3 regions of the Syntrophomonas erecta subsp. sporosyntropha genome follow, and region 3 is predicted to be linked to each of the others. Evidence: riboswitches for the same ligand, from Rfam matches in the RefSeq annotation. Region 3 holds a riboswitch; each other region holds the start of a gene.
The links. A riboswitch is a leader RNA that binds a small molecule or an ion and turns the genes downstream of it on or off. The one in region 3 is predicted to bind molybdenum cofactor.

Region 1 (10,669 bases), 1.2 Mb from region 3:
ATATCAGTTTTTCGGTTTTAAAAAACGTAATCATGTTGGCATTTTAATAATTTTTCATCTGGTTTTTAGAACAGGTTTGCCATTTTACCTCATCTTCGGGCTGGGAGTTGACCAGTAATACTGATTTACCATCCATTAAGGCTGCTTTTACTACCTCGCCAAGTCTTACCCGTTCATCTCCAGCCAGCACTATACCTTCATCCAGGCTCTTTACTATTTCCACATAGCTTTGGGAGCAGATTTCATCAACAGTAGCAATCTCATACGGCTCTTTTATTTTGATCTTGCCCCGGAAACGTCCATCATTACCACTTAACCGTAAACCAGTTCCGGCCAGAGCTCCAATGACCCCCTGCCCGGTTCCGCCATGTTCAGAAAGGTGTACATTTAACTCTTCAGCCAGGCTGTAGGCATCTTCTTTAGTTAATACCTCCTGCTTGGCCATAAAGCCAAAAGATATTAGCCAGCCCGGCTGGCTCAGACGGTCAGGAACCACCACACATAACCCTGGATCTGAACCAGGGGCACTTTCATTAACTAGATACTCCTCGCAGAACCTGATTAAGTTATCCAGATATTCTTCTTTAATTTCCGCATCAAAGCACATGCAGCTGTTATGGGAAGTATAAGGAATATCCGGATGAACCAGGAGTTGGTGACGGGTAACAGGCTGAGCCTTACCCCAGCCACGCTTTTCTAGTTCATCGGCTATTTCTGAAGCCAATTCCCCGGTTCCCCGTTTAGTTTCGAGGTTGTCAGTATCATCAATACATACTAATACTCTCACTGCCTTTACCTCCATATTTTCCTATTCCGGATGCTTTCTAAAAATGGTTGGTAAACTGGTATATACCTATTATCGGAATTTTAGGCCTTGTTATTTAAAAGTTGATTACTGCGCAGCAGCCAGATTATCCTGAAAATCATATTTAAGTAAGCCGCCAACCATGGCACAGGGGACGAAAATGCTGCCCCGTCCGGCACCAAGAATAATACAGCACTCCCCGTTACAGTTTCGCAGATAACTTGGCAGCAAACTGAATCCGAACTGAACTTCAGCTGCTTGAGAACTAGCAGCCTTGTTGTTAATAACCTTCTAAGCAAAAGCTTAGTCCCGTAAACTATTGTTTAGGAGCCCGCATTCCCTGACCGTTTAATATATTTTGTATAGTCTCGTTATCCAGATCCCAGTTAAAAAACTCTTTGTAAAAATAGCGGGTTTCCTTTTCCATATCCAGATCAGTAAACAGATGGGGATATATGGTTTTGGCAATCCACATTACGGCCAGGGGGGTTTCCAAAGATGATTGGTGGGCCCAGCGGGAAACCCCATTAGGTAAAGCTAGAACACGATTGTTTTTAACCGCCTTAAGAGGGGCCCACTGTTCATGATCCCTAATATAGCCGACCACATTGTAGTCATTGCATAATATATAATCCGGGTCCCACAACATAATCTGTTCCAGGCTGGCAAAATGTTTCCCATCCATTACTTTTAACTGCTCTTGAACTGAAACATCAATAACCCATGCTGCTTCCATAATGTCAGCCGGTAGGGTGCCCAGGCTATCAGTACGGGTGGCTTCGTTAAGGGAATGGTATATGCGAACTCGTTTCTCTGCCGGAATATCTTTTACCCTTTGCTGCACACGTTCGATACAATCGTTGTAGTATTGGTTATATCTAGCCGCTTTAGCTTCGCTGCCTACGGTTTTACCTATCATGGCCATTACCTGCTGCTGGTCCTTTATACTATTAAATTCTACTGTTAAGAAAGGTATACCCGCTTTATTTAATTTATGAATTTCGGCTTCATTATTTACGGTATCCCCTTTAACGAAAACCAGATCCGGTTTACATGTAGCCAGGGTCTCGATATTGATGACCCCACTTGATTTGGGAACTGGTACATCTTTGATATGGGGATGCATTTTAAGCAGGAGTAAATCCCTTTGCATTCCACCTACTGCAGCTACAATATTATCTCCTTTCCCATACATGACCATAGCATGTCCGTATTCCGGACATAAACAGGCAATCCGCTCTGTATTAGCCGGAACCACTACTTCGCGGCCTACGGAATCCACCACGGTTATAGTATTTTGGCTTTTATCGGCAACCGGTGCAGTATGGTCAGACTGTCCACCACAGCTTACTAATAGCAAGCTGACCACCACCGGTAGAACAAATAACATCAGCAGACGACTTAACCGCACTAAGTGTTTCCCACGGGACATTTACTTCATCCTTTCATACGTTAGATCATTATTTAAGGTACTGATAGGGATCACCTGTTTTAGTTGGTGGCTGTCGCCCAGGTCCCAGGTCATTACTTTAGTGCGGACATTGTAGAGTTGGCCTAAATTTCGTTCTGACAGCACCTCACCCGGCCTCCCCACGGCCAGGAATTTATTGTGGTTCATTAAAGCCACCCGGGTTTGAATACCGCTGTTTTCAAAATAAAAGCAATGGTTGGGAAAATGAGTAGCCATCAATACTGATAATCCAGTATGTCGAACCAGATGAACAATGGTTTCCATAATGGTCAGTTCATGTTTGAAATCCAGATGTGCAGTTGGCTCATCCATGATGACTAGAGGAGTCCTTTGCGCCAGGGCCCGGGCCACCATGACTAGCTGTCCCTCTCCACCGCTCAGGTGAGTGTAGGGCCGATCCCTAAGCCGGCTGATACCGACCAATTCCAAAGCCTGTTCGGCAACCTCAATGTCTTCCGGATTAGGCGAGCTAAACATGCTGATATAAGAAGCCCGGCCCATTAAAACGATTTGCATAACTGTGTAGGGAAAGGTTTTTTCATGACTTTGTGGTACATAGGCTACCTGCCGGGCAATTTTGGGTGCATCAAGATCTTTAATAGAAGTTCCATTCAATAGCACTTTCCCCTGCTGGGGTCTTAACAAACCCAAAACACAATCCAGTAAAGTTGTTTTCCCACAACCATTAGGTCCCAGCAGGCAAAATATCTCACCCGGGGTGATAGTAAAATTAATATGGTTTAGTACCGGATGACTGTTATACCCGAAAGTTAAATCTCGGGCTTCGAGTAAAGAACTAATACTACCACCCTCCCCCTTTAGTCTTTTTTAAAAGATATACAAAGAATGGTCCCCCCACCAGGGCCGTTAAAATCCCCAGGGGTATCTCTGATCCGGTCATAATCCGCCCCAGATCATCAACTAATACCAGGAAACAGGCTCCCAGCGAAAAACTGGCCGGGATCAAGACCCGATTATCATTACCCACCAGCATACGACCAATATGGGGAATAACTAGACCTACCCAGCCTACAATTCCACTTACACATACGGCTCCCGCAGTTGCCAGAGTAGCACAGGCAATGACCAAACCCTTATTAAGGGCTGTGTTAATGCCTAAAGCATGGGCCTCTTTATCCCCCATTGACAATACATTGATCCGCCACCGGATTGCTAAAAGACCGGCAGTACCAACCAGCATCGGTATACCAGCTATGGCTATATCCCGGAACCGGGCTGATGCCAGGCTGCCCATAAGCCAAAAAACAATAGCCGGAAGCTGGTCTACCGGGTCAGCTAAATATTTGGCTAGAGAAATGAGGGCGGAAAAAACCGATGAAACGATCACTCCTCCTAAAACCAACATAATGGTAGGAGTAGTATTATAAACCCGGCTGATCAGGTAGCTCAACACTACCGCCAGCACTCCAAAAGCAAAGGCAAATGAGTACGTAGAAACGATTGAGTTAAATAAAATAATGGCCAGAGCAGCACCAAAACCTGCTCCTGCGCTTACCCCCAGAATTCCGGAGCTAACCAGGGGATTACGGAACAGCCCCTGAAAAGCCGCTCCGCTAACTGCCAGGCATCCTCCTACCATGGAACCCAATATAACCCGGGGCAAGCGTATTTCCCAGACTACTGTCTGGTGTATATAAGGTAGATCACACACTGCTGTGGTTACCTTACACCAAAGTATTTGAGTGACCTCAGTCAGGTAAACCGGATACCTACCGATAAAAAGTGAAACAAAAGCTATAACCAGAGGAGCTACTATGAGCAGCAAATAAATCCAATGTTTCTTGGCAGTCTTCATTAGTTTTTCTTTTTATACAGAGCCCAGCCGGCTATAACTACTGCCAATGCCAACAAAGCCGCAGTTATTTTAAAATTATTATTCGGGTCGCTTTTAGGGGACTGTTCTGCTGCTCCCGTCTTTACTATTTTCGATGCGGGATCATCTTCTATATTTTTATCATCCCTGCTATCGTTATGGCCTCCACTATGGCTATCGTTTTCAGAAATACTGGCAACAGGTTGATTATTATCTTTAGACACCTGGTCATCCACTTTAGAGGAAACCGCTTCATTGGTATCGGCCCTATTCTGGCTAGTTGTCTTTTCATTTTCCCCGGTGCTATTTTTCACTTGATTCTCCCCCGTTTTTACACCGGCAGTAGTAAAACTTACCACCGCCTGCTGACCTAGATTTACGCCACTCTTAGATTCTAGCTGTGGTGATACCTTAACTGTATAAGTAATGCCAGGTTGTAGTCCCACCCGGGGTTTAACAATTACATCCCGTCTTTTTTCGAATTCTACCTGGTCATCAGCCATGATAATATCGGCTGGTACCTGCTGTCCGTCTTCCGAATATAAGGCAAAACATTGCTGGTTATTATCCCGTACCGTCATATACACAACATTCTTGTTAAAAGTAAGTTTTATCTCTACAGGAAGGCTAACATTTGATTGACCATGAGCCGGTACTGAAGTCACCAAAGCAAGCGGCTGGTTTTTACCGCCTCCTGAGCCATCTCCGGCCCAAACAGGCATAGTATAAGCTTCTCCTAATAAAAGGCAAAAGGTCAGAATAAAAACTATCAGTACACCAGGTATCCGTTTTCGTAGCAAAATTACTCCCCCTTGATTAAAGTATTAATCAACTTTCCAACCCTTCTCCCCTTTTCTCCTTTACCTCTACCCCCGCTACGGGATGAAGGGGAGCTACCGAAGCTATGATAAAAAACTAAGGTCAGCTGCGGAAAATCACAACTGACCTTTAGTAATCCAGCCACAAGTTAAACCAGTAAAGGTTTAGCCAGCGCCTAATGTCCTGTCAATTTTCTTTCCGCTCCGGGAGGCACAGCCGTTTCCCGCTATACCCTATCGGCCTTTTAACCATAGCAACCGCCTTAGGCTAAAAAACTCGAAAATTACTACAAACAAAATTATTTACTTGTTGATTCTTGAATTTCTACACCTAAAGCCAAATTCCTGCCATTTTTATTAATTTATTGGCAGGGAAATTTTAACTATACATAATAAAAACGTTTGTGACCATGCGAACCCTAAAAAGCAGAGAGGGAAGCAAGGGGGTGTAGGGGGTGTAGGGGGTGTAGGGCTACCAATTCAACGGCAGCCTGTATGAAAAATAGTGGAGTATTGTATAAATATGCGCGATCACCTCCCTATTCCCGTTTTACAACGCATATTATGCGTAGCAGTGGACTAAATAAGGTTTTTGAGGCTTTCACACATTCAGACGGTCCCTTTTCTTCCCGTAGTGTGATCTTGTTAAGAAGCCAAATCGAGCAGGATAATGCTACAGTAGCTTGCTGCAGCATCATCCCTCCCACAGGACCGTACATAGGGGCCTCGTATACGGCTCCCGGTAAACCTTGTCTTTTCATAATAGAATGGACAAAGTCCCGATTTTATAAACATGTTGGTCAACAAAAAGGAAGCAAAGGGACCCTTCCCTTGCTTCCTACACTAATTCGAAATCAATTTTGGCATCATCGACATTTACCCTGACTAACTGTACCTTGACCGGATCGCCTATGGAAAAGCGCCGGCTGGTATGGTTACCAACCAGGGTGTAGTTGCGATCATTAAACTGGTAATAATCATCGACGATACTGGATATATGCACTAAACCTTCTACCGTATTGTCCAGCTCAACAAAAAAGCCAAATGATTGAATGGAAGAAATACGTGCCTCAAAAATCGCTCCCACAAACTGGTGCATATACTGGGCCTTTTTAATATCCACTAATTCCCGTTCGGCCTCTTCCGCCTTCATCTCCTGTACAGTGGCCTGCTCCCCAAAACTGGTCATTTTTCTTTCCCAGCGGGATCTTTTACGAGCATTCATACTACCTTCCAGTATGGCACTTAACACCCGGTGTACAATTAAATCCGGGTAACGACGTATCGGACTGGTAAAATGGCAGTAAAATTTAGAAGCTAATCCGAAATGCCCTAAAGCTTGGGGCATATAACGGGCATGTTTCATGGAACGCAGCATAACCAGGGCAATCAACTGCTCCTCAGGCCGCCCTTTAATATCCATTAGTACTTTTTGAAAAACGGATGGTTCCACTTTATTTTCCCGGATGCGATGGCCAAATACTCCCAAAACCAGGTTGAGCTTGTTTAAAGATTCCTCATCAGGCTTTTCATGAACCCGGTATAGTATGGGCATCTCCTGCCAGTAAAGGTGTTCTGCTATAACTTCATTAGCCTTGATCATGAAATCCTCAATAAGCATTTCCCCGGGACCTCTTTCAAATCTCTTAATCTCAACCGGAAACCCTTTATCATCTACGATAACTTTCGATTCCGGGAAATCAAAATCCAGGGCCCCCCGGCAACTTCGGTCCTGGCGCAGGATATCAGCCAGCTCTTTCATCAATCGGAAATCTTCTACCAGTTCTTTATAACGCTCACAGGTAGCGGCATCATTTTCCACTAATATCTTATTTACTGCCGTATAAGTCATCCGTTCATCAATATTGATAACTGACTTAAAAATGTCATAGTCTAACACCCGGCCCTGCTGGTTAATCTCCATCATACAGCTTATAGCTAACCGATCCACCCTGGCATTTAGGCTGCAGACATCGTTGGAAAGTTGCGGAGGTAACATGGGCAAAACCTTGTCAACCAGATATACACTAGTTCCCCTGGCGCAGGCCTCTTTATCCAGTTTTCCTCCCTCTTTAACGTAATGGGAAACATCGGCAATGTGTACGCCCAGCAGGTAACCGCCCTCTGTTCGCTCAATTGATACCGCATCATCCAGATCTTTAGCATCCTCACCATCAATAGTCACCATTTTTATAGCCCGCAAATCCCGCCGGCAGTTTATTTCCTCCTGGGAAGGATTTATCGCTACTTCGCGGGCCTCATCTAGTACAGCCTCCGGAAAATGTACCCGCAGACCATGTTTTTTTATAACTACCTCAATATCCAGACCAGGCTGGCCTTTTTTTCCTAACACTTCTATAATCCTGCCTTCAGGTGAACGGTTTTTATCCGGCCAGGCCGTAATTTTGACTACCACCTTGTCCCCATTACTTACCTTTAATTTTTTAGTCGGTTTAACATAAATGGGGTAAATCTGGCGCGAATCATCGGGGATTACCTGGACCAGATTTTTGACCTTCTCATAGGTGCCCACCAACTCTTTATTGGCCCGGCTGATTACCCGCACCACTTCTCCCTCGGGCCGTTGATCATTATGCGCCTTTTGATGAATACGCACCATAACCCGATCACTGTGCATAGCTCCATTAAGTTTTTTCCCATATACAAAAATCTCGGGGTAACCAGGCTCATCCGGCAGTAAAATGCCATAACCCCGCTGGCTGAGGCGAATAATACCCCGGGTAAGATTCATCATTTCCGGCAGACCGTATTTGTTTTTGCGAGTCTTAACGATCTCCCCTTCCTTTTCCAGCCTGCCCAGGGTTTTGCAGAACTTGTCCTCTTCCACAGGATCTACCCCTAGGGCTGCCATCAATTCGTGATAAGCTAAGGGACGATAGCTCTCCTGGTGCATAAAATCCAGCAATTCATTTCTATTAATCATATTTTCCTCCTCACAGGCGGTCTTAACAGGTATTATTCCCCGCACAAGCCTAACTCTTACCCATTTAGACCTAACGAGGGGGCAATTTTTTTCATACTTTCCAGAGCAATGTTTAAAAACTGGTCCAATTCTAAACCTAGTTCGGAACAGGCAGCCATCTGTTCCCGGCTGGCACCACGGGCAAAGGCTTTTTCTTTGAAACGTTTTTTCAAAGACTTAAGCTGTACGTTATTTAGATCTTTATCAGGACGCACCAAAGCAGCAGCAATAATAAAGCCACTGGCCGGATCAGCTGCATAAAGGGCCTTATCCAGCAAAGATTGTCGTTTTAGCCCGTGAATTTCATTATGTACCTTTACTGCATAAACCACCCCAGCCGGCAGTCCGTGTTTTTCCAGTATCTCCGCACCCAGCAGGGAATGCCGCTGGGGATCGTCACCAGTAACATCGTAATCTATATCATGCAAAAGACCGGTAATCCCAAATTGCTCAACATCTTCTCCCAGCTCTTCAGCTAAACCACGCATTATAGCCTCCACCGCTAATGAATGGTTAACTAGATTTTCATTCTTAAGATGCTGTTTTAATAATTCAAAAGCTTCTTCTCTGGTCATTATTTTATGAATCCCCCTTTACTCCATTATTAGTAAATTAATCCCCATTAATCTTACTGATAAACTTTATTATCTCCTGGCTGATATAATCTTTTTCTTTTCCCATGGTAGCTATATGACCTGATTTAGATAGCATAACCTGTTTCACCTGATTATGCTCTACCCGGGAGGCTATAAAATTAGCACTACGGGGGTGAACGGACTCGTCTTCTAAAGCCTGCATTAACAGCAACGGTACTGTTAATTTCTGCACCTCACCCATGACCGTGCTACGCAACTCCATCATACTCCGGAAGGCTTTAACCGGATTTACCCGGTAAGCAAACCGACCCTGTTTTTCTAAATTAATAGATTTAGCTTGCCCTTTAGGGAAATATGGTTTGACCCTCCCGATAACCGGAGCTAAAAAAGTTAGTAGCGGGTAGCGATTAAATATAGGCGCATTAATACTTACTACTGCTTTTACTCCCGGAATAGTGACACCTGCATGGAGGGCCAGTAATGCTCCCAGGGAAAGACCGGCCGTAACCACCTGCTCATATTTGCTAGCCAGATTGACCAGTTCTTTTTCAACCGCACCAAACCAGTCCCCCCACCCGGTTTCGTTCAGGTGCCGGGGAGTAGATCCGTGACCAGGAAGTAATAGACCCTTTACCGTGAACCCCGCCTGCTGGTTAAGCAGCTGGGCAACCGGGTAGACCTCTGAAGGGGAAGCAGTAAAACCATGTATAAATAAAAGCGCTACCTCTTTACTCCCAGGTAAAAAAAACGGCTTAGCCTGGGGATGTACCCCACTCATTTTCTCTTCCCCCATTGGTTATTATTATAATTGTTTCTTAATGTTACATTATACCGAATATACCTATCCCAGAATCTAAAAGTAAGATTGCCAGTGTTAGAGAATATATATACTGCTGATTACGCCCTATCCATGGACACCTTAACCCACCACTTTTGCCTAGTAACTTTTTTCGCAAAAATCTTTTAATCTTCCAAAATTCTACCACAGCAAGTTTTTCTTATTCTCTTTATTATGCAAAAGGATTGATAAAACAAAAAATACTTGACGAACTTTCCACTAAACAAAACAGGTGGGATTTTTCCCACCTGTCAAAAAATTCTACGATTTATTTAATTCTAACTTTATAGCAGTGGTGCGATAAATACTAGTGATACAATCGCCATCAGCTTGAGCAGAATATTTAAGGAAGGACCAGCCGTATCCTTACAGGGGTCACCGACGGTATCTCCCACTACTCCGGCTGCATGAGCCTCACTGCCTTTACCGCCATAGTGTCCGGTTTCAATGAATTTCTTAGCATTATCCCAGGCACCTCCGGCATTAGCCAGGAGTATGGCCAGGCAGACACCAGCTGCTACCGACCCAGCCAGCATACCTGCCAGGGCATTGGCACCCAGTATAAAGCCTACCAGCACCGGTGCTACTACTGCTAATAATCCTGGTACGATCATTTCTTTGATTGCAGAACGGGTACTGATATCAACGCAACGGGCATAGTCAGCTTTAGCTTTGCCTTCCATCAGACCGGCAATTTCTTTAAACTGACGCCGTACTTCGTCTACCATTTCTCCTGCAGCTCTACCTACTGCTCCCATAGTTAAGGCGCAGAAGAAGAAGGGCAGCATAGCTCCTATGAGCAGTCCTACAATAACATAGGGATCTAACAGGTTGATATTTTTCAGCTGAGCCACTTCAGCAAAGGCAGTTAACAGGGCCAGAGCTGTCAAGGCAGCTGAGCCAATAGCAAATCCTTTACCAATAGCAGCGGTGGTATTACCAACTGAGTCTAGTTTATCAGTAGTTTCTCTTACCTCGTGAGGTAGTTCGGCCATTTCTGCTATTCCGCCTGCATTATCTGCAATTGGGCCGTAGGCATCTACTGCTACAACCATTCCGGTGGTAGCCAGCATACCTACTGCGGCCAGGGCTATCCCATATACTCCACCAGTTAGGAAGGCTATTACTATAGCTATACATATAATTATGATGGGGATCAGGGTGGAAAGCATACCTACCCCTAGTCCGGCGATGATTACAGTAGCCGGGCCAGTCAGGGCTGATTTAGCAATTCCCTGTACAGGGGCATAACTATCTGAGGTATAGTATTCGGTAACAAATCCGATTATACTTCCCGCAATAAGTCCGGCTACCAGAGCCCAGA
Region 2 (10,669 bases), 1.3 Mb from region 3:
GGAGGAGCTGGGTATACCTCATGTGTACTGGGCTATAGAGGATCCCGTATCTTTTGACGATCTTTCTTTACCTTACGCATTAAAATCATATCTTACCTTTACTCCCTGTCAGGAGAACCTTCCATTATATCAACAACATGGAATAAACGCCCACCTGCTAATGTTTGGCTGCCATCCAACTTTTCATCATAGTGTACCATCCGATCTACGCTTCAATCGGGATATTATTTTTGTAGGGAATAATTATGCCTATCATCCGGCCCGGCAGCAGGGAGTAGATAACGTCTTACAACCACTTATCCAAAACGGTCTTGATATAGCCATTTATGGGAATGAATGGTGGATGGATCCATCTATGCCTTTTACTATACCGGCCCATTGCTACGCAGGGTATATGGCCAATGAAGACCTGCCGGCAGCCTGTTCTACGGCCCGCATAATGCTGGGCCTGCATTCAGTGGACACTTCGGCAACCATGATGAGTATGCGCACCTTTGAAATACTGGGAAGCGGTGGTTTCTATTTAACCCAATGGACTCCGGCCATAGAACACTTTTTTGTTAACCATCATCATCTGGTTTGGACCAGGAGTCCACAAGAAACTGTGGATCTAGTCAATTTTTACCTGGCCCGCCCTGATTTAAGGGAAAAAATAGCCCGGCAGGGACAGGCGGAAGTATACCAGCGGCATACTTATCATCACCGGGTACAGGAGATATTGCCCTGGTTACAGACTTTAGCAACTGCCCCCTGCTTGGTCTCGCCCCTCAGTCAATCCGTAGAGATTAAGGTAGGGCGTCGGAATTTACGCATACAATTGTAAAAAGCAGTAGCAAAGTGCACACAAAACCCTATCCATTCATAGAATAAGTTAAGAATACTACTATTCTTTAAAAGTTTTGCTTGATAAGTTCTAGGAGGTGGGGAGGAGAAAGATGTGAGAAAAAGACAAAGCGAAAATAGGGTGGCGACTGTGATACAGGTAAACGGTCGTAGTTTTAAGGCGATCCCTTTGCAAGCTGATGGTGACGAAGCCTTATTGATGGTAAATACCGGGCGTAGAAGTAGTGTAGTAGCTAAGAGCCAGTGTGCGTCCTGTGGCTCCTGGATGAATAAGCATGAATTACAAACCTGTCCTCAATGTAGCTGCCAGGTGTGTTCTGATTGTTTGCAACCATCAGAAGAATCTGTTTTAAGTGACTAATAAATACTTACCGTTATAGGGCGGAACGGTTCCTATATGAATCGTCCCGCCCTTGTTTTTCCTATTTTGGTTAATACAACGCACCCCCTAATGTTTACCGGCATACGATATTAAAGCAGAGTTGAAATATTCACAAATATAAGGGGGAGAATGATGTCAAAAATTAGTTGTATTTTATACCCGCCTACTCTTGATTACCACTATCTGGTGCAGCGACCCCAGCAGCTAATGAAGAATTTTTCTGAATTAGGTATTCCGGTTTTTTACTTGAATCGCCCCAGTCCTAATTCAGGTCTGCAGTCCGGGATACACCAGATTAATCCTTATTTTCATCTTTTTAACAATATTGATCCCAGTCCTTACCTTAAGGATATACGCCCGGTTGTATACTACAGTGCTACCGCTCACGTTGATCAGATAATGCAGTATAATCCCGGCCTGGTAGTTTTCGACAGTGTAGATGAACCGAGTGACGAGTTTGAGGCATGGCGTCCTTATTACCATCGGGCTGTCAGCAGTGCTGATATAGTAATAACTACATCAGAAAAACTTTATGCTATGGCCCGGAGTATCAATCCAGCAACCTATCTGGTGCCTAATGGATGTGATTTCAATTATTTTGTTCAGGCTAGTAATAAAGCCTTCCCGGTGCCCGATGATATGCAGGGATTAACTGGTCCGATAATAGGATATGTAGGTGTTATTGCTTCCTGGTTAGATTTCCAGCTTATTGAACAACTAGCTTTAGGTTTTCCGCATTGTCAAATAGTGATGGTAGGTCCTCTTTATAATGTAAGTGATGTTCCCCGGCATCCTAATATACATTATTTGGGTTTTAAGGCGTATGAGCAGTTAGCAGCTTATACTCAGATGTTCGATGTGGGTATTATTCCATTTAGATCATCTAGTATGGTGGAGTCGGTTAACCCTATAAAAATGTGGGAATACATGGCCTCCGGTATGCCTATAGTAACCTCTGATTTGCCGGAAGCTAATAAATACGGGGATCTGGTGTTATATTCACAAACCTATCAGCAGTTTATGGATAATATTAAGCTGGCTTTAGAGCATGATGATCAGGAAAAACGTGCGGCCAGAATAGCCCTGGCCCAGGAGAACTCTTGGTTATCAAGAGCTAAACAAATAGTAAATATCATCGAAGTGCACCTGAGCGAAAAAGGCTATAATGAAGAATCGGTATCTGTACCTACCTCAGCATCAGCACCTGCGGCCGGACCCGGACCAACACCTGAGGCCGGAGCGGGACCAGCACCTGCGGCCGGACCCGGACCAACACCTGCGGCCGGACCCGGACCAACACCTGCGGCCGGACCCGGACCAACACCTGCGGCCGGACCCGGACCAACACCTGCAGCCGGACCCGGACTAGCACCTGAGGCCGGAGCAGTACCAGCACCAGCCCTGGTACCGACGACTGATATTATACCTCGCCAACCACAACCCCCAGTATTACAGGGAGATTTTCCTCTTTATATTAATGTACTAAGTTCATATCTCCGTTTTAAAGTAACCCGGGGGGTAGCTTTCCAGATTTCTAGCGGCAAATGGCGGGGGGGTTTATACCGGGTAAGCAGAACTGGGCCTAGTAAGGTCTCGGCCGAAACAGGTTCAGCCACAATAAGGGTAATTGGAAAAGCGGCTTTCCGCCACATAACCCTGCGGGGACAACAAGCGGTTAATGTATAAAAAAACTATGGTAGGATGCCCGGTTCGAAACCGGGCCTGGATCCTACCTGACTATCTTAAAGCCTTGGAAAGGCTTGACTACCCTTCGGAATTGCTGGAATTTTGCTTTATTGTTAATGATAGTCAGGATAATACTGGGGCCATCTTAAAGGAATTTTCACAAAGGCGGTCTACCCGTTTAGTAATAGATAACCAAGTCTCCCCACCAGGCTATAAGCGAGGCAATTACAGTTTTTCCCGATTAGCCGGGTTGCGTAACCGGTTGCTGGCGGAATTTAAGACCTCCGACTGTCAGTACCTATTTTCTGTAGATAGTGATATTTTAGTTCCTGCTAATGCCTTATCCGGGTTGATGAGTACCGGCTGTGATGTGGTCTCGACTCTGGTTGGTAATGGTTATGCAATAGGTGACAATAGTATCTACAATGTGCTCTGCCGGCAGAGGGATTCTTACCTGCATATGCGGGATTTTCCCCGGGATCGTCTTTTCGAGGTAGATTGTACGGGAGCAGCTTATCTCATAAAAAGATGGGTTATTGATAAAGCAGGAGTGGTTTATTCAGCTCAATGGGGGCCAGAGGATATCGGCTTTTGTCGTTTGGCTCAGGAGCAGGGTATACGTATCTATTGCCATCCGGGTATTAAGTGTAATCATATTATGGAAGAAGATTATTCCGGGATCAGGTTAAATGAATAGCCTTGCCAGGGTAAAGGGTAATCATTAAATTTTTTTGCGAGGAGATCAGCGTAGTCGGCCTGATCCAGCAGTTATCGGATGGCCTAGTCCCGAACTTCGGTAAAAAAAGCCCATTGATGATATTTTTTATACCAACCCTATTCTGGAAAGGAAAGCAAAATGTTGACGGGAGTAATCACATTTTGTCACCGCAGTTCATAGTATATCCTAGAAAATGCAAATACAAATTTCTACAGGCCGGTAGTTGTTAGGCCATTAGAGAGAAAAAGGAGGGAAAGGAAGACATGGCTGAACTGAAGTGTGAATTTCCTGAGGGTTGTAGGTTAGATTTATGGGCTAAAGTTATAAAAGCTAAGTTTATTGACAAACAGGTAAAAGTCTTGGATACCATGTTTTGTGTTCCAGATGAGCAGGTGGGAGGTAAAATTACCTGCATAGAAGATATTAAAGTAAAGGTGCTCCAGGCTTTTGAAGATTTGCAGTGCTTTAACCGGGTAAAGATCTTTATTGACTATGAGGTAATCCTGTTTGTGGTGGTGGAGGGTGAATATCAGATAATCACGGTAACTGATCGCTATGAGCAGTCTATTGAATTAGATGAGTTTGATCCTCCCCTAACAATCGAAGAATTCCGTGCGGAAATCGAACAATCAGAAATTATACTGAAAAACTGGTCCTTTGATTTCGAAATCAAAGGTAATTGTGAAGATCCTTCTAACCCTTGCAATCTTACTACCCCCATCAAGGGTACTTGTGTAGGACTCCGTGTGTTTGTCGACATTATTGATAAACTGGGTAAAATGCATGATGTTATCGTATTTGGGGAGTTGGATCCTGAAGTGGACTTCTAAAGCAAGCTGTAGAAGGCTTTATGCTCGGCATACTTTTGCCGGGCTTTATTTTCTTAATCCGGAGGGATGGTATGCAAGAAGTAAGTAATATTCGCATATCCCGTAAACAGAAAAACATCATGCGGGCTCAATTAGAAAAAATCGTAGAGATTCACCGGGATTTAGATAAAAGGATAGAAGCATATGAAAATATAACTGAGGTACCCGAATACCGGAAGTTATGGAGTGATTTAAAAGGGCGCAATAGCGAAACTATTCAGGTAGTTTCCCGCTATATGGTTATGAAATGCAACCGCTGAATTTAAGAAGCCAAACCAGGTGGTGCCTGGTATTTAGCGTTCCATAAAACAACTATGCGGGTGATAGTATGCCTGGAAATAAAAGAAAAACTATAGGTCTAGCCTTGGGAGGAGGGGGCCTTAAGGGTCTGGCTCATTTAGGTATCCTTCAGGTATGGGAGGAAAACCATATACCGGTTAATTTTTTATCTGGAACTAGTGCGGGTAGTCTAATAGCAGCTTTGTATGCAGCGGGAATGAAATTATACCAAATAGAAAAAATGGCTTTAGGCCTTAATCCTGGCCACTATCTTGATTATAATGTAGCCGGCCTGATGAAATACCTGTTAGGCTGTTATTATCCTCCTTTACGTTCGGCTTTGGAGGGGATTGTTAAAGGAGATAAAATCGAAAAATTGGTTTATGAACTTACCCAGGGTAAAAGTCTTTTGGATTGTCGTTTACCTATAGCCATTGTAGCCTGTGATATAGATTCGGGTCGCCAGGTGGTTTTTACCAACCGGCTGGTGAAAGTAAAAGATAAAAACACTATAATTATTACTCGAGCTTTGCTAAGTGAAGCAGTACGCGCCAGCCTATCCATTCCAGGTACTTTCGTTCCTTACTATTTTAAGGGCTGCCAACTGGTAGACGGAGGGGTAAAAAATATGGTTCCGGTGGATATATTAAAGATCATGGGGGCCCAATATATTGTAGGGATCAATCTGGGGCGGGAAATTTATCAGGAAAAGGTGCAGGGAATTCTTCCTATAGTATCTCGCTCTATTGATATCCTGGCCTATGAAACATCTAAAGATGAAGAGCAACTTTATGCTGATCTAGTAGTTTATCCTGGCGTGGATTCGGTTGATCTAGGGGATATACATCGAGCTCCGGAAATAATCCGGGCAGGCCGCCGGGCCATGAGGAGTCAGGTGGAAGAAATAAAGCGTGGTCTAGCTGGGGAGGAGTAACAGAACCTCTCCCTATTACATATAATATCCACAAAGCATCGTGAAGAAAATCAACGGCTTCATCAGGCGGGGAGGGGGTTAAAATGGCTACCGATAAATTCGAACACGCCACCTTTTATCTAACGCGCAAACAAGTGGAAGAGATAAAAAGACTGGCCAGGGATCAGCAAATCTCCCGAAGTGCACTGGTCAGGATGATTATACGTGAATATCTGGCCCGCGAGGAGGAACAAAAAACGCAATAAGGGTTTGCAAGAAGACAGCTGCTATGGCTGCTCCCGCAAGGAGAACAAAAAGTAAATAAGCACACAGGAGGGCACTTCTACGGGGGTGCCCTCTTAAAGTATTTAATCAATAATTTACGTGAGGGGCTATTCTTTCCAGACTTGGTATGAAGCTGACGAGGTTATGGTGGACGAGCTTGTCTTGTAACGGAAGAGTGGCGGGAACCCAGCTATGGTTCCCGTTGGTTAGGATGGACGAGCTTATTTTGTAATGAGAGCAGATAGCAGGCTAAGTCTGGAAGATTAATAAATAGTAAAGAACTATTTTATTTATCCCGGTCGGGAGGGAAGATATAAGGAGGTTAAATACCCAGATTTATAGGTGGATAAAAAAGATAAAGCTTGACAACAAATAAAGAGAGAGCTAATATAATAGTGCACTAGTTAATTAATGCACTAGGCAGGTGAAAAATTAATGGACTTTAATGCTACCCAACCTATTTATCAGCAAATTATTGATGATTTCCGGAAAAGGCTAATAAGGGGGGAGCTGCAAAAAGGGGATCGGATTCCTTCCCAGAGGGAATATGCGGAAATGGCTCGGGTTAATCCTAATACAGTTCAAAGAGCTTACCGGGGGATGGAAAATATGGAGATAGTACAAACCCTCAGGGGACAAGGTACCTACATTTGCATATCCCCGGAAAGGTTAGCACAGATTAAACATGAAATGGCGGGCGGTGTTCTAAGTTATTTTATAGAGGAAATGAAATCTCTCGGCTATTCCGGAGTAGATATGGTGCAGCTGCTTCAGGAAAAGATTAAGGAGGATGAAATATGATTGAATTTAGGGAGGTCAGCAAGCATTTTGGCAGAATCCAGGCCCTGGACAGGCTGACATTTACCTTTCCAAGGGGCCGGATTATTGGATTGTTTGGCCCTAATGGAGCTGGAAAATCAACTGCCCTTAAGATGATGGTAGGATTAAACCGGCCTGATCAGGGAGAGTTAAAAATAGATGGAGAAATTCCACTGAAAACTAGAGATCGTATCGCCTACCTCCCAGAAGTAGATTACTTATATCCTTGGATGACTATTGGGGCAGCAGCTGCCTTTATCAAATCTTTTTATACAGATTGGGATGAAGGTAAATATCAGGACTTATTGGCTTTTCTCAACCTGGATAGGGAAATGAAAATAAGCCGGATTTCCAAGGGCCAACGAGCTAAGGCTAAGCTATTACTAACTGTTTCCCGTCGTGCCCCCTATTTGTTAATGGATGAACCCTTATCGGGAATAGATGTTCTAACCCGTGAGGAAATTATAAATACGTTGATTCGCGATTACCGTGAAGGGGAGCAAACCATTATCATTTCTACCCATGAAATTGCTGAGGTAGAAGCCCTGGTAGATGAGGTGGTGTTCTTAAGTGCAGGTCGTATAAAACTGGCCGGGAATGCAGAGGACTTGCGTATAGAAAAAGGCCTGTCCCTGGTGGGCATGATGAAGGAGGCGTTTCGTGATGCCAACTAGCAGCGGAAAAATGTTAGGTAGCCTATATAAAAAAGAAATGCGGGAACTAATCCCAGAAATTATAGTAATGGTTATAGTCGCCATAGTTTTAAACAGTTTTATTTATTTTCGGCTGGGGCCTAATCCTAATATCGTTGTATTACCGCTATTTCTGCTATTAGGCCTGGTGGGCCTGATGCCTTTTGTTTCCTCATTTCGCTTGCTGGGTGGAGAGTGGAACAACAATACCATTTATCTTATGATGTCACTGCCGGTAAAAGGCGGCCTGATTTTAGGAACCAAACTAATGGCTTTGATCAGTGAATATATAATCGGTACCGTTATTGCTGGGATTTGTGCCGTGGCATTTATAATGGCTATACAGCCGGAGTTATTACCGGATTTATTAGAGATAGCTGGGATAGAAGGACTATGGGAATATCTATGGCTGGCTTACCTGGGCAGTATAGTTTTTTTGCTCTATCTTATCAGTATTAGTTTTTTCAGCCAGGTAGTAGGTAAACTAGTTACCCGATTATCAGGACTAGTTACCGCATTGACGTTTTTGGTGACCCTGTGGTTATCTGGAAAATTTTCTAACCTAATATTCCCCGAGTTGGGTAATATAGCCAGCCCGGATGGATTTCCCAGCAGGATGGTTTCAGCAGGTATAGGGGTATATCTGGTAATAGTGGTGCTGATCTTTTTGATTACGGTGCTTGTGTATAATAGCCGGGTGGAGTTATAGCTTAATGGTTAGACCCATAAAACCGGGCGGTTCATCCGTCCGGTTTTAATATATTAACATCTTTAATTATAAGTCGGTACTTCCAGCTTATGGTTGAAAAAAATCTAAAATTCGACCATAATGGAGAGGAAAGACTATCTCATTTATTAATCTCCGAACCCTTATTCCTAAGACAGCCTGGTTATGGGATAAGAGTCGTTAGGGTATATCTGGAAACGGGTATGCCTCCCCTATGGAAAGGAGATGATGCCGACAATACCTACCAGGAAATGGTCGGATCTACTTATCCTTGGGGCACGAGTGGAACCGATTTTTTTATGCTTGATGCCCATGTTCCGGCCAGATATGCTAATAGTGCCAGTTATTAATTAAATAATGGGAGGGTTTAAGTATGCGAAGAAAGGCATCGATTTTTGCCATTTTAATGGTTTTCGTACTTTCGGTTCTGGTAATGGGATGCGGCCAGAAAACACCGGCACCGGCAGAAAACCAGCCAGAGAAGGTTTTAAAGTTAGCCACTACTACTAGTACTGAAGATTCTGGATTACTAGATGTTTTATTACCGGAATTTAAAAAGGATACTGGCTATACAGTAGATGTAATCGCAGTAGGTACAGGCCAGGCTATTCAAATGGGAGAAGCCGGCGATGTTGATGTAATCCTAGTACACTCCCGGGCGGCTGAAGATAAATTTGTGGCAGATGGTTTTGGGGTGGATCGTCGCGATGTTATGTATAATGACTTTCTCATCATTGGTCCGGAAGAGGATCCGGCCGGCATAAAAGGGGAAAAGGATGTAAAAGCAGCTTTTACGGCTATAGCTACCAAGCAGGCTGCCTTTGTATCCCGGGGCGATGACTCTGGTACTGATAAAAAAGAAAAGAAAATTTGGGAGGCAGCCGGAATTACTCCTGAGGGAGATTGGTATATTGAATCTGGTCAGGGCATGGGTGATACCTACCGGATGGCAGATGAAAAACAGGCTTATACTTTGATTGACCGGGCTACCTATCTGGCTAATCAAGACAAATATCGTCTGGTTACTGTGGTAGAAGGGGACCAGCTGCTCTTTAACCCTTATGGCGTTATTCCTATTAACCCGGAAAAATACCCCAATGTAGACTATGAAGGGGCTACTAAATTTGCGGAATGGTTAACTTCAGAAAAAGGACAGAAGATGATTGGTGAGTTTGGCAAAGATAAATATGATCAGACTTTATTTGTTCCTGATGCGAAATAGTTAATATAAATGCCGGGAGAGGGCCTAGGAGGGCTTTCCCGGCATTTATATATGAGTTGGATTTCGTTGTCCAAACTTCCGGATTAGCCTGTTAAAATGTACAAGTATGGAGAGCGATGTTAACGGGCCATGGTAGAACGCCTGCGAAGGCCCAGTGGCTGAAGAGGGCCAGCGGAAATAAGTTCGCAATTCCTGTAATGGGAGGTTCATTGTTTTGGATATTATTGGACCGGGTTTTAAGGAAGCTCTGGAGTTGATTATAAGCCTGGACCCCCAAATTTTTCAGGTGACCGTATTATCTTTACAGGTATCTCTTGGTGCCCTGGTAATTTCTGCCCTGCTGGGTATTCCTACTGGGGCGGCTTTTGCCTTGAAAAACTTTAAAGGTAAGCAGGTAGTATTAAACTGCATTTATACCTTAATGGGACTTCCCCCGGTACTGGCAGGATTAATCGTGTACCTTTTATTAACCTATCGGGGACCTCTGGGACAATACGAATTATTGTTTACTCCTGCAGCTATGGTGGTTGCCCAGGTACTACTGGCTACTCCCATCATCTGTGGCTTGACGGCCCGGGCAGTGATGGCATTGAGTCAGGAAGTTTATGACACGGCGGTTACTTTGGGTGCTACTCGTAGACAGGCAGTTCGTACTATTATTCGTGAGGCCCGGGTAGGCTTGATTGCGGCTTTGACCACTGCCTTAGGGAGGGTTATTGCTGAAGTAGGAGCCGTAATGCTGGTAGGGGGAAATATCAAAGGTGTAACCAGGGTGCTTACCACTTCTATCGTTTTGGAAACCCGTATGGGTAATTTTAGCTCAGCGATAGCCATTGGTCTTATTCTTCTGGTTATTTCCTTTTTAATTAACTCGGCCATATTAATATTGGAGAAAAGGACATTTAAGCATGACACCAGTATTCAAATTACATAATGTGATTAAAAGATACGGAACCCGGGAGGTTTTAAATATTCAAGACCTTATGGTAGCCGGAGGAGGAATATATGGTATATTAGGGCCTAATGGTTCAGGCAAAACCACCCTGTTAAGAATCCTGGCTCTTCTTACCATTAGCGATGAGGGGAACCTGTCTATACTGGGACAAAAGTTACGCTGGGATAAAAAGCAACTTGTACAACTCAGACGCCAGATGAGCATGGTGACCCAAACCTCGTTTATGTTTCAAGGTTCTGTTTTCTACAATGTGGCCTATGGCTTGCGAGCCCGTCGCCT
Region 3 (10,669 bases):
ATTTTGATGAAAGCTGTATTAAATTCGGCGTTGAACATGAGCGTATTCCTTGTCGTACACCCAATAAAAATGCTCACATTGAATCTTTCAATGCCATCCTAGAAGGAGAATGTCTGAGCAAGCATGAATTCCAAAGTTATGCCGAAGCTTACGATACGGTAAGCCAATTCATAAAAGACTACAACGCAGTGCGGATTCATTCCAGTTTGAAATATCATACTCCAAATGAAGCGTACCACCTGTTACAGCAGAAATCCTTAAAAATCCAGTCTGTAAGGGTATAATAATGATCCTGGCAAAGCCAGTTTATATAAATTTTCAAATTCTAAGTATCAGCCAGACATTAAGAGTTTTTGTACAATATTAGGGGGTCAGTCCGGTTTCTTGCAATTACTTAGGCTAATATGATTAAGCAAAAGAGGTGGCATAATGTCTAATAAACCCCAAAACCTATATATTTTAATAGAAGGAGTATTAGACCAAGGTTTAGCTTTTGTTGCATCATATCTTGAATCAACTCTGGAAACGTCTATAATAATTGCTGATTATAATGGGCGTATTTATTATCCGGAGATAAGTGATTGTCATATTAGTGTTGATGATTTCTTTATCAATATTCCCGGTCAAGCTAAGCGTAGAGAGTATTATTTTAATAAAAAAAGCAAAACACTTTATTATCGTATTAACTATAATAACTCTAGTGCATATGTTGTAGTTAAAGGCCGCGAACCCCAGATTTTTTCTTACCTCTCGGTTCTTAGAGTAACGAGATTAGCTATAAAGTGTTACTTCTGTAAATTGAACAAAAACAAAAAATCCTTCGAGAAAGCTCTTCAACAATACTTTTTAGGCCAAAGTACCTCTAGCATGGAAGATATTCTCCAATTAAGTGAACGAAATTTAAATATCTATGAATCCTATTTTGCTTTATTAGTCCGTAAAGAATCTGCGTATGATGAAATTGATTGGCATCTGCTTAAGTCATATTCTAATGAGTTTTTTAAAAAAGAAGGCTATGACATAATCCCGGTTATAGGTAATGAATGTCTAATTATGCTAATTCCTGTTTATGAGGGAGATAAAGAATGGCACAACCTTAAGGCTGTTTTGCCGCAAAATATTACTAATTATAAAGTAATGGTTGAGGAACGCTTTAGAATTAGGATTTGTATTGGCATAGGACAAATCTACCCGCTTAGTAATATATTAAAAAGCTACCATGAGGCTCGCATAACTGTTGCTCTTATTCATTTAACCGGTAAAAATAGTCTAATTCAAAAGTTTTCAGATTTAGGAGTGTATTATGGTGTTTTCTCCCAGGATGTTCATGCCATCAAAGATTATTGTTTACAAAGGATAGGTTTATTAGTTGAACATGATTGTAAAAATGAAGGTGAGTTACTGCCTACATTACGGCAATTACTTGATTCATGCGTAAATATCAAATCAACCGCTGACAGCCTCTTTATTCATGTTAATACTCTTTACTACCGGATGAACAAAATTGAACAGATTTTAAATGTCGATCTTTCGCAAATGGAGACTCGAGTAGAATTGTATACTGCTATAAAGGTGTGGGATACCCTTAAGGCTACAGGTTACCTAGATACTATGAAGGCAGAAGAAATATCAACTGGGTTTAAGCCGGTCAATATTGGCGGTTAAAATAAGTATTTAGCTGGATATTTAGTTATTCTTAAAAATAGCCCTACCAATACCCTTTTATAAAGCTGGCCACCCTGGCATTAAACCTACCGCATCTTAAAAATGCATTTTGGGCATTTTAACGCTAGCTTTTTGCTATGTTCGCCCTTTTTGTTATCTAAAGACAACTGTCATGAGCCGGTGACTTGTGGCTGAAAACGCTATTAATGCTATGTCCCAGGATTTGAAGATAGGCTCTCTGGCATAGCATTGGTAATAAAATCAGGAGGCAATTTTGCTTCAAAACTGCCCCCTGATTTTTTCCCTTTTAGTTACCGCTCATAAGTTTTAGTTTGTAAACCATTGGGTAACATACAAATACTGTCCTTCCTGGTAAAAACCCAACCCTAATTTACCGAATCCCGGGTTAAGAATATTGGCTTTATGACCTGCTGAATTCATAAATGCATTATGGGCACCTTTTACACTAGTGTTTTTAGCTATATTCTCCCCTGCTGTCCTATAGGTAATACCCTGACTTTTCATCATTTCAAAGGGACTACCATAGGTCGGTGAAGTGTGACTGAAATATCCGTTAACTGCCATATCGCGTGACTTGAGATAGGCTCCCTGGCATAGCTTTTGGTCCAGGGTTAACGAAGGCAAATTGGCAGATGCCCTTTCCGCATTTATGTAACCCAGCATCTCTTTTTGCATAGCAGAGAAATTTGCCGGTTCCTGTGCTGGTGCCGGAGTTGGCTCGGGTGCAGGTGTTGGAGCCAAGGGTTGTGTCGATACAGGTGCCGGTTTTGCAGGAACCGGACTCGGTTGAAAAGTCGGTTGCTTTGGCACCGGTACTGTTTGTGAAGGAACCCGGGTCAATGTTTTCCCTCTGCTGTTGTAGATTACTCTTACACTCTTTTGATCAGCATTATCCCATCTTGGGATCCGTATAGTCGGGAATTGGTGCTTGACACTGGTACTTCTTGAACGACATAAATCGCTCCTTAATACCAGCCGTGTACCCTGGGATGAACATACCTGATTTGTCTCAGCCTTGAGACTATGTATGGGTACCAGGATAAGAAAAAGGGCTATAACAGGTACTAGAATTTTTTTCATAGCCATACCTCCTTTTCCTTAAATTAACTGAATATATTACCGTATGGCTAGTTGAAAATTCTACCAGTATTAATCCAAGATAGGTTAATTAAGGGAGTATTGGGCAATGAACACACTTGCCGGAAAAACTTGCCAGTGGATTTAGTAGGTGGTTTATGGCACCATCACGTTTAATCTGGTTTTTATTTAAATTTATTAACAATATTTATAATAGCATCTCCGTATTTACTGCATTTCTTTTCTCCAAAACCTTTAATCTGCATTAATTCCTGACATGTTTCCGGCATTAGTGCAATAATTTCTTCGAGCTGAGCATTGGTATATATATAATACGGCAACCTGTTTTGGCAACTTAACCGACTTTCACTGCAGTACCGCTGGCGGATACCATCAGCATCCCGTCTCGGATTACTTCGTAATCAAGGTCAATACCTACCACAGCATTGGCCCCTAGCCGACGGGCCTTATCGGTCATTTCATCAATAGCAATCCGGCGGGCTTCGCTTAGTTTGGTTTCGTAAGCACCGGAGCGTCCCCCTACAATGTCGGTGATACTAGCAAATATATCCCTAACTACATTGGCGCCCATAATGGCTTCACCAGCCACCAGGCCCATATATTCACGGATGGTTTGGCCTTCTATACCAGGTGTAGTTGTCAGAATCATAGATGAAAATCCTCCTTTTCAATTTTAAAATATATTATCATAATCTTATCATAAGCCGAAGATCATTATACAAAATTTTCTAAGTCCACCTAGCCTGAAACAGTCAGCCGCTCACTAGGTTAAAAAATTGTCGCGGGTAAAAGTATTAGTAAGGTGCTTTAGTGACATTACTTATTGAAAATGCCGATCTTTAGACGTGGGAAATCTATAAATAAAGACAGATATAGTTGATTGTTAACCGACCCGCTTAATGTGGATTCAATTAAAAAATAGTACCCTATTGAAAATAACAAAAATTTGGTTTATTATAACAAAAGAACATAGGGGAGTAGTTCAGCGGATAATATCAACAATCTCGTCAATTTTTTGTCTGGTATTATCGGGCAAAGTATTTATTTTGCTAAACGAGACCTATGGCACATTCTTATGTAGTGCCATAGGTTTTTTTATTTTGCACAGAAATGGAGGGCCGTTTTTTGTTCCTACTAAACAATTTAGCTAGTTGTAAGGAGGCTATATAATGGAATCGGCTTTATTATTTCAATATGGTTGGTCATTGTTAATAATCATTGCCTTAGAAGGTTTATTAGCTGCTGATAATGCTTTAGTAATGGCGGTTATGGTTAAGCATTTACCTGATGAACAAACTAAAAAAGCATTGTTCTATGGACTGGCTGGAGCATTTGTATTTCGCTTTACCTCTCTTTTTGTTATCTCCTACCTAGTTGATCTATGGGAAATCCAAGCTATAGGAGCAGCATACTTATTGTTTATCGCTGTTAGTCATATTTATAAAAGTCATATTAAAGATAATAAACCCGGTGATGCTAAGGATGAAACTAAATGTAGATCTAAAAAAGCCCCTGGCTTATGGGGAACGGTATTAAGGGTTGAACTGGCTGATATAGCCTTTGCTGTAGATTCTATTCTAGCTGCTATAGCATTAGTGGTTAGCCTTCCGGTTACAAATCTGCCTAACATTGGCGGTATGGATGGTGCTCAATTCTTAGTCGCCTTTATAGGTGGTTTTATAGGTCTCATTTGTGTAAGATTTGCTGCTACATATATAATAAGCCTGCTAAAACAAAAACCAGGATTAGAAACTACTGCATATCTAATTGTAGGATGGGTGGGGGTTAAACTGGCAATTCATTCGCTGGCCCACCCAGGATTACATGTCCTATCCCCTACTATACCCCATTCACCAGTTTGGAAAATAACTTTCTGGTTAGTTTTAATAACTATCGCTGTAGCAGGATGGTTCCTATCCAAAGATGAATCAAAAACGGTACAAAATGCAGCTGCGATTAAAAAGGCAGTATAAATATTTATAAATACTAAGGAAAGGAAGCAAAGGGACCGCCCCTTTGCTTCCTTTTTTTAGAAATTCTTGTAGGTTGTTTCTCCGAGCTTTAGTCCTATACTGGTCTGGGGGGGACCTGCTTTGTAGTTATCTGCCCAGATATGGCAAATAGGTTTATTGAGTTGTTCGGCTCTATCGACAATTGGGGCGATAACTGAATTCTGGTGCTTTTGCCCGTCCCATACTGCAATTAGAATATCACTTTGTTCAGCAATAAAGTGCCCGGCCTTAAGGTATGCAGCCCAGCGGGTAGGTGAAGGAGACATTTCAATAACTTCAATGGCTCGCTGTGATAACCAGTACTTAAATTCCTGCCGTAGTGCTGCTCCCTCACTATCGACACGATAATCGTCAGATGGGCCAAAATCATCTATATACTTATCCTTAGAAATCGGCAATATCGCTATTAACTGGGATGCTTTCCGGTTTAATAACTGACGGGTTACCATACGGTCAGCTCCCTTTGCTAATGAAGAGTAAACTGTCATATAGTGCTTGGGTACACGATTTTCGATAAAACCAATCACTTTATCTACGGCTTGCTCTAATTTAGCTATCTGGCTTTGATCCAGCTTGGTATGTCCTACAACACCGATTCTGAGCATTTCTCGGTGTCCTAAATAGGTTAAATCATTAAATTCTTTAACATTTACATGCATTCCTAAAATATGATCAGGTGGTAAACATGATAATTCAAATTTACGTTTATCAGCTATACTGCTCATTTTAATCAGATTTTCCATTGACCGGGCACCATGAGAATACTTAGTTACCCTTAAGAAAGCATCCAGAACGCCGGCTTCGATTTCAAACTCATCATCGGTTTTAATCTGAGGGGCATAAGTATCCAGGTATTGTCTTAAAATAAAGGCCCTGCGGATCGTGTAAAGCCTATCTTCCACTGTGTTCGGATCTCCGTTGATTCCTTTGATGTTTATATAGGCACGTAATCGACTGATAAAGTCTGGCTTTTTAGCATTACGATCCTCCAGGTTGTCTCCCATTTGAAAATCTTGAAAAGAATATCTAGTGGCACCTGCAAAAACATGAATACCGCCACCCAAAGGATGAGAAACTCCCTGATCAGTAAATACTCCATCCTGCATGGGAGCCAGGAAATAGCGTAACCATCCTAAGGGCTGTCCGGCACAAGGTGTATCAAACTCATCCCAGAATACCAAAGGCAGTTTGCCTTTTAAATTAAGATCTCGTACCTGATGAAAGGCGGTCTGCAGCTCTTCGTAAGACTCAAATTGAGAAAGGTTAAATGTTAACTGAGCATCTTCCGCTATACCCAGCCCTTTGGCTATTTCTTTCACCACAAAAGATTTACCTGATCCGGGAGGCCCAAATACCGCAACACAAAGGGGTAACTCCGGATTCTTTATTCCCAGATAATCCTTCATGGCATTATTTACGCTGCGTACCCCTTCTATTTCCTGCCGGTCTGCACTGGACCAGGCACCGATTGTTTCGATGGGAACATCAGCTAGGGCTTCCAGGGCTCCTTTAATAACAATGTCTCTGGCACATTCATTGACAGCGCTCTGCGGATCGTGTGAGAATCCTTCAGCTTGCTGTTGTTTTAGTAAAGTTTCTTCCAGAATAGTCCAATTGTCCCGATTCAATTTACTGGTTAGGATATGGTTTTCCAGAGTAAAGGTTCCCAAATCACCAATCTGCTTATAGAGCACACTTTCTTTTTTCTTTTCAGTAGATCTTAACTCCCAGTAGGTTTTAGCAATGGCTTTACCCGGGAATTGCAGATGTTTATTTCCATCGCACTCGATAACTTCATAACCAAGAACATGAAGTTTACGAGCTAATTTAACTCCAGTACAGGTCGCCTGGGTCCAATTTATTGTTTCCGGGTTTTGAGCCCAGTCAGCCGCCAGTGCCCCTACTAAACATGTGTTGTAACCCATAATTTGTCCGGGAAACAGGCTGGCAAAATCACCTTCCTGGCCACTGCGATCAAAAATTAAGGTGCTTTTATCCTTGCCGACAATTACAGCCCCACTAGCACCAATACTAACAATAACCTGTTTATATTTTAAATGTTTACCTTCCTGGTCAACAAAAGGACACTGCGTACTGAATACAGCCGTAACTACCTCGTCTAGCATCCTTTCCCATGACAATGATATTCCTATCTTGACAGCACAGGAACGCAGGTCGCTTAAAGTAGTTAATATGGTGGTTTTATCTGCTAACCCTAATTCAGCAATCCTAGCAAGCAAAGGATTGCTAGGATCATCATTATATTGACCTAGTTTATATATAATATCACCAGGTAGTTTTTCTCCGGAATCGTCAGATAAAACCTCCGGCCATCCCTCTTTATTATTACGAAAGCCCAGATCACTATCATGAATTATTAATAAATCTGGATAGCCATTTAGCTTTGCCGAAGCATAATCCCAGTTACCTGGTTCAAATTCAAGCCATTTTTCTAAACGAAAAGAGCTATGGACAAAACCTGGGTTAACAAAATCCTTCCACACTGTCCAGGAGGTCGTTATATTATTATCCTTAGGTCTATTCAGTAACTCCTCATCTATGGTTACTCCTTCAACTCTAGCCAATTTTTCAGAAATCATTTCATTTAGCAATCGGAGGATCATGGCGGTTCCCCCTGGATTTGAACTTAATCGTACCCTGGAAACCTCATTTTGTTTTTTCCAGTAATATACTCCGCCTCGTACAATGATATCTTCGTTATGGATTCTAAACCAATCTACTGTAGGGTCACCACATACCTGTATGAGTTGGTCCATTATTTTCGCCTCCCCTTTTATAAGTCATGATTCCCCTCATTTTAAACCTGGTACCACTCCCCTCCCCGGTTGGGGATTTTCTATACATACTATTAGTTTATAATGAAATCCAGTTTAATTGGAATATTTCATTAACAAAGGGCTGCTAAAAAAGGAAATCCCTTTCTTAAGCAGCCCTTAAATTACCTTTGGTGGGAAGGTTTTGCCTAACCCCTTACTTTGCCTTTCTCCCCTTCTAATAGGGCTATATATTTTATATCTATGCATCCAGATGAAAAGATGCATTAATTGTTCAAAAGAACATAGGTTAATATATAGGAGTTGATAGCAAGAAGCTGCGGGCAAACGTTTGCAAAACTGCTTTTTATTTAAGATACGGCAGGAACCAAAAAGATTAGCTATCATAAATATTGCCAAAAAGTGTTGATTAATAGTACCATTTATGCTAAACTTATCCAAACTAAATATAAACTCCGAGCCCTTTAAACCTGTGGCGATAAGTTATGGTTTTTGGGCCGATGGGTACACCTGGAAACGGTTGTGCCTCCCGTGTTTTGGAAAGGAGTAAAAGAGGAAATAAAAGGACAGCTTTCGTATGCTCTTTTTGCAAAACGTGCTGTCCTTATTTTAATTTATAATTTAATAATTCTCCGAGCCTCTGAGCCTGTGGCTATAGGCTATGGTTTTTGGGCCGATGGGTGCACCTGGAAACGGTTGTGCCTCCCGTGTTTTGGAAAGGAGATATGACCAACCTGCTTAAAACAGGTAATAAATAGTCGTGTCTTTTTTACCAGATGCGACTATTTTTTATTCAATCCCAATCTTTTTCTTCCCGCTTGCATCCCCGCAAGCGGGTACCTTTTAAAAATCACCGGGATTAATTTTACTTATAAATAATCCCGGAACATATAATAAGATCCTCCACTAGCGGGGGAAGTTATTTTCCCCCGAAGTCTAGGATAAAATCATTAACAAGGAGGTGACATAGTTTATCAAAAATAGCCTGATAGACTACACAATGGGGAGGGATTGATTTGAACACAGTAGTCAGTGAGGGCATTATCAAGGTTACAAGCCAATGTAAAGCTTGTGACCATTGTTCCTTCATTTGCCCTACTGGTGCTATCAGTGGTACCTTAGGCCAGAAGCACCAGATTAATGTGGGTAAATGTATTAATTGCGGACAATGTCTGATAAGCTGTCCATTCGGGGCCATAGAAGATATCAGTATGGTAGAACAGGTCAAACAGGCTCTTAAAGATCCGCGCAAAACTGTAGTGGTACAGGAAGCCCCTGCAGTTAGGGTGGCTTTGGGGGAAGAATTCGGACAACCTCCCGGCACTAATGTAAAGGAAAAAATGTATGCTGCCCTAAGAAAACTAGGATTTGACCAGGTTTTTGATACCGAATTTACTGCCGACCTTACTATCATGGAAGAAGGCACCGAACTCATTTACCGGGTTTTTAACGCCCTGGGGGTTGAAGGATATGAAGACATAGGGCCTCTACCCCAGTTCACATCTTGTTGTCCAGCCTGGATCAAATATGCCGAAGATAAATTTCCCCGTATATTGCCCTACATATCTTCGGCCAAATCTCCACAGCAAATGTTTGGCCCTATTGCTAAAACTTATTTACCAGAAAAGCTGGGGGTTAACCCGACCGATATATTCGTAGTGTCGGTAATGCCCTGTACCGCTAAAAAATACGAATGCAGCCGGCCGGAAATGATAGCCAGCGGTTTTCAGGATGTTGATGCAGTGATTACCACCCGCGAACTAGCCCAAATGATAAAAGAAGCTGGAATTGATTTCCTTTCTTTACCAAATGAAAAAGCTGATCGTTTTATTGGATTATCAACTGGTGCAGCTACTATTTTCGGAGCGACTGGTGGGGTTATGGAAGCGGCTTTACGTACCGCTTACGAACTTTTAAGCGGTGAAATCCTCGATAAAGTTGAATTTAAAGCTGTTAGAGGCATGCAGCCCGTACGGGAAGCCACGGTAGAAATCCCGGTTAAACAACTTGGTAAAGTAATTCCAGTTAATGTCTGCATTGTAACCGGTATCAAACATGTAGACAACATTATAGAAGATGTTCTTAATGGACGTAGTAACTATCATTTCATTGAAGTCATGAATTGTCCCGGTGGTTGCATTAACGGCGGTGGACAACCGATAAGAAGAGACACCTACTGAGGGGGGGATTAGAATGAGCATATTTTCCGAAAAAGCTGGTATTACCAGAAGGCAGTTTGTTAAAGGTACTGGTATGCTGGCCGTAACAGCAATATTTGCAGGTGTCATGGCCAAAATTGGGGTAGACGTTTTTGCCGCCAGTTCCGACTACATTTCTGAAAGGGCGGCGGGACTTTACAGTCTGGATGAAAAAATGGCTATAAGAAAATCTCATGAAAATCCAGAAATTATCCAGCTGTATAAAGATTTCCTATCCCCCGGAGAAGTGAAGCCAGTAAGTGAAAAAGCCCATCACCTGCTCCATACCAGGTATGGTAAAGATATCCCGGGGTTGATTGAAGAACTGCAGCAGCATACGCTTAAAAATGCTGTATAGGGGGGGAAGAAAATGAGTGACATTCAAGGCAAAGTTTTAAAACATGGTGAGCAAACTCGCACTATGCACTGGATTCATCTAATCTGCTTCCTGCTTTTGGGACTAACCGGTATTGGATTTTACTTTGATCTGAATGGAATAAGCAATATATTTGGCGGGGCAGCCAATGCCTCACTGGTGCACAGGTGGGCTGGAGTAGTTTTTGCGGCCGGCCCCGCCATTTATATTCTACTTAACTTTGAAAGATTTGCCAAATTTATCGATACTATTTCGACATTTACCAAAAACGATATCCAGTGGCTTAAAACTATGGGTGGTTACCTACCTTTTCTCCATGGTTATGTACCACCTCAGGATAAATATAATGCCGGTCAAAAACTGCTGGGATGGTTGGTTATCATGGGTTGTATCCTGCTGGTGATAACCGGTTTTCCCATGTGGTTGTGGCGTGGTATCTTACCTGCCGTGCTACTCAAACTCTGTTATACTATTCACTTTTGGGATGCTGTTGTTATGATACTA

Region 1: linked by a shared signal. The riboswitch ahead of ACZ5Q0_RS07005 (Ig-like domain-containing domain) and the one ahead of ACZ5Q0_RS12820 ([FeFe] hydrogenase, group A) in region 3 are both predicted to bind molybdenum cofactor.
Region 2: linked by a shared signal. The riboswitch ahead of ACZ5Q0_RS06170 (ABC transporter substrate-binding protein) and the one ahead of ACZ5Q0_RS12820 ([FeFe] hydrogenase, group A) in region 3 are both predicted to bind molybdenum cofactor.

Annotation. Positions count from the first base shown of each region.
Region 1 is NZ_AP042459.1:1,435,777-1,446,445, reverse strand. It holds gene ACZ5Q0_RS07025 (hypothetical protein) at 44-787, opposite strand; gene ACZ5Q0_RS07020 (ABC transporter substrate-binding protein) at 1,122-2,237, opposite strand; gene ACZ5Q0_RS07015 (ABC transporter ATP-binding protein) at 2,238-2,984, opposite strand; gene ACZ5Q0_RS07010 (FecCD family ABC transporter permease) at 3,079-4,092, opposite strand; gene ACZ5Q0_RS07005 (Ig-like domain-containing domain) at 4,092-4,910, opposite strand; molybdenum cofactor riboswitch at 5,105-5,223, opposite strand; gene rnr (ribonuclease R) at 5,767-7,872, opposite strand; gene ACZ5Q0_RS06995 (HD domain-containing protein) at 7,929-8,486, opposite strand; gene ACZ5Q0_RS06990 (alpha/beta hydrolase) at 8,524-9,300, opposite strand; gene ACZ5Q0_RS06985 (sodium-translocating pyrophosphatase) at 9,630-10,669, opposite strand, start outside.
Region 2 is NZ_AP042459.1:1,240,904-1,251,572, forward strand. It holds gene ACZ5Q0_RS06115 (CgeB family protein) at 1-823, shown strand, start outside; gene ACZ5Q0_RS06120 (hypothetical protein) at 938-1,204, shown strand; gene ACZ5Q0_RS06125 (glycosyltransferase) at 1,355-2,911, shown strand; gene ACZ5Q0_RS06130 (glycosyltransferase family 2 protein) at 2,904-3,608, shown strand; gene ACZ5Q0_RS06135 (hypothetical protein) at 3,893-4,459, shown strand; gene ACZ5Q0_RS06140 (hypothetical protein) at 4,531-4,758, shown strand; gene ACZ5Q0_RS06145 (patatin-like phospholipase family protein) at 4,827-5,711, shown strand; gene ACZ5Q0_RS06150 (ribbon-helix-helix domain-containing protein) at 5,795-5,956, shown strand; gene ACZ5Q0_RS06155 (GntR family transcriptional regulator) at 6,411-6,776, shown strand; gene ACZ5Q0_RS06160 (ABC transporter ATP-binding protein) at 6,773-7,468, shown strand; gene ACZ5Q0_RS06165 (hypothetical protein) at 7,458-8,195, shown strand; molybdenum cofactor riboswitch at 8,335-8,454, shown strand; gene ACZ5Q0_RS06170 (ABC transporter substrate-binding protein) at 8,587-9,435, shown strand; gene ACZ5Q0_RS06175 (ABC transporter permease) at 9,650-10,369, shown strand; gene ACZ5Q0_RS06180 (ABC transporter ATP-binding protein) at 10,344-10,669, shown strand, end outside.
Region 3 is NZ_AP042459.1:2,632,477-2,643,145, forward strand. It holds gene ACZ5Q0_RS12785 (IS3 family transposase) at 1-284, shown strand, start outside; gene ACZ5Q0_RS12790 (PucR family transcriptional regulator) at 430-1,665, shown strand; gene ACZ5Q0_RS12795 (CAP domain-containing protein) at 1,993-2,766, opposite strand; gene ACZ5Q0_RS12800 (HRDC domain-containing protein) at 2,949-3,104, opposite strand; gene ACZ5Q0_RS12805 (YbjQ family protein) at 3,119-3,433, opposite strand; gene ACZ5Q0_RS12810 (TerC family protein) at 3,954-4,757, shown strand; gene ACZ5Q0_RS12815 (AAA family ATPase) at 4,814-7,573, opposite strand; molybdenum cofactor riboswitch at 8,033-8,154, shown strand; molybdenum cofactor riboswitch at 8,210-8,330, shown strand; gene ACZ5Q0_RS12820 ([FeFe] hydrogenase, group A) at 8,608-9,771, shown strand; gene ACZ5Q0_RS12825 (iron hydrogenase small subunit) at 9,785-10,147, shown strand; gene ACZ5Q0_RS12830 (formate dehydrogenase subunit gamma) at 10,160-10,669, shown strand, end outside.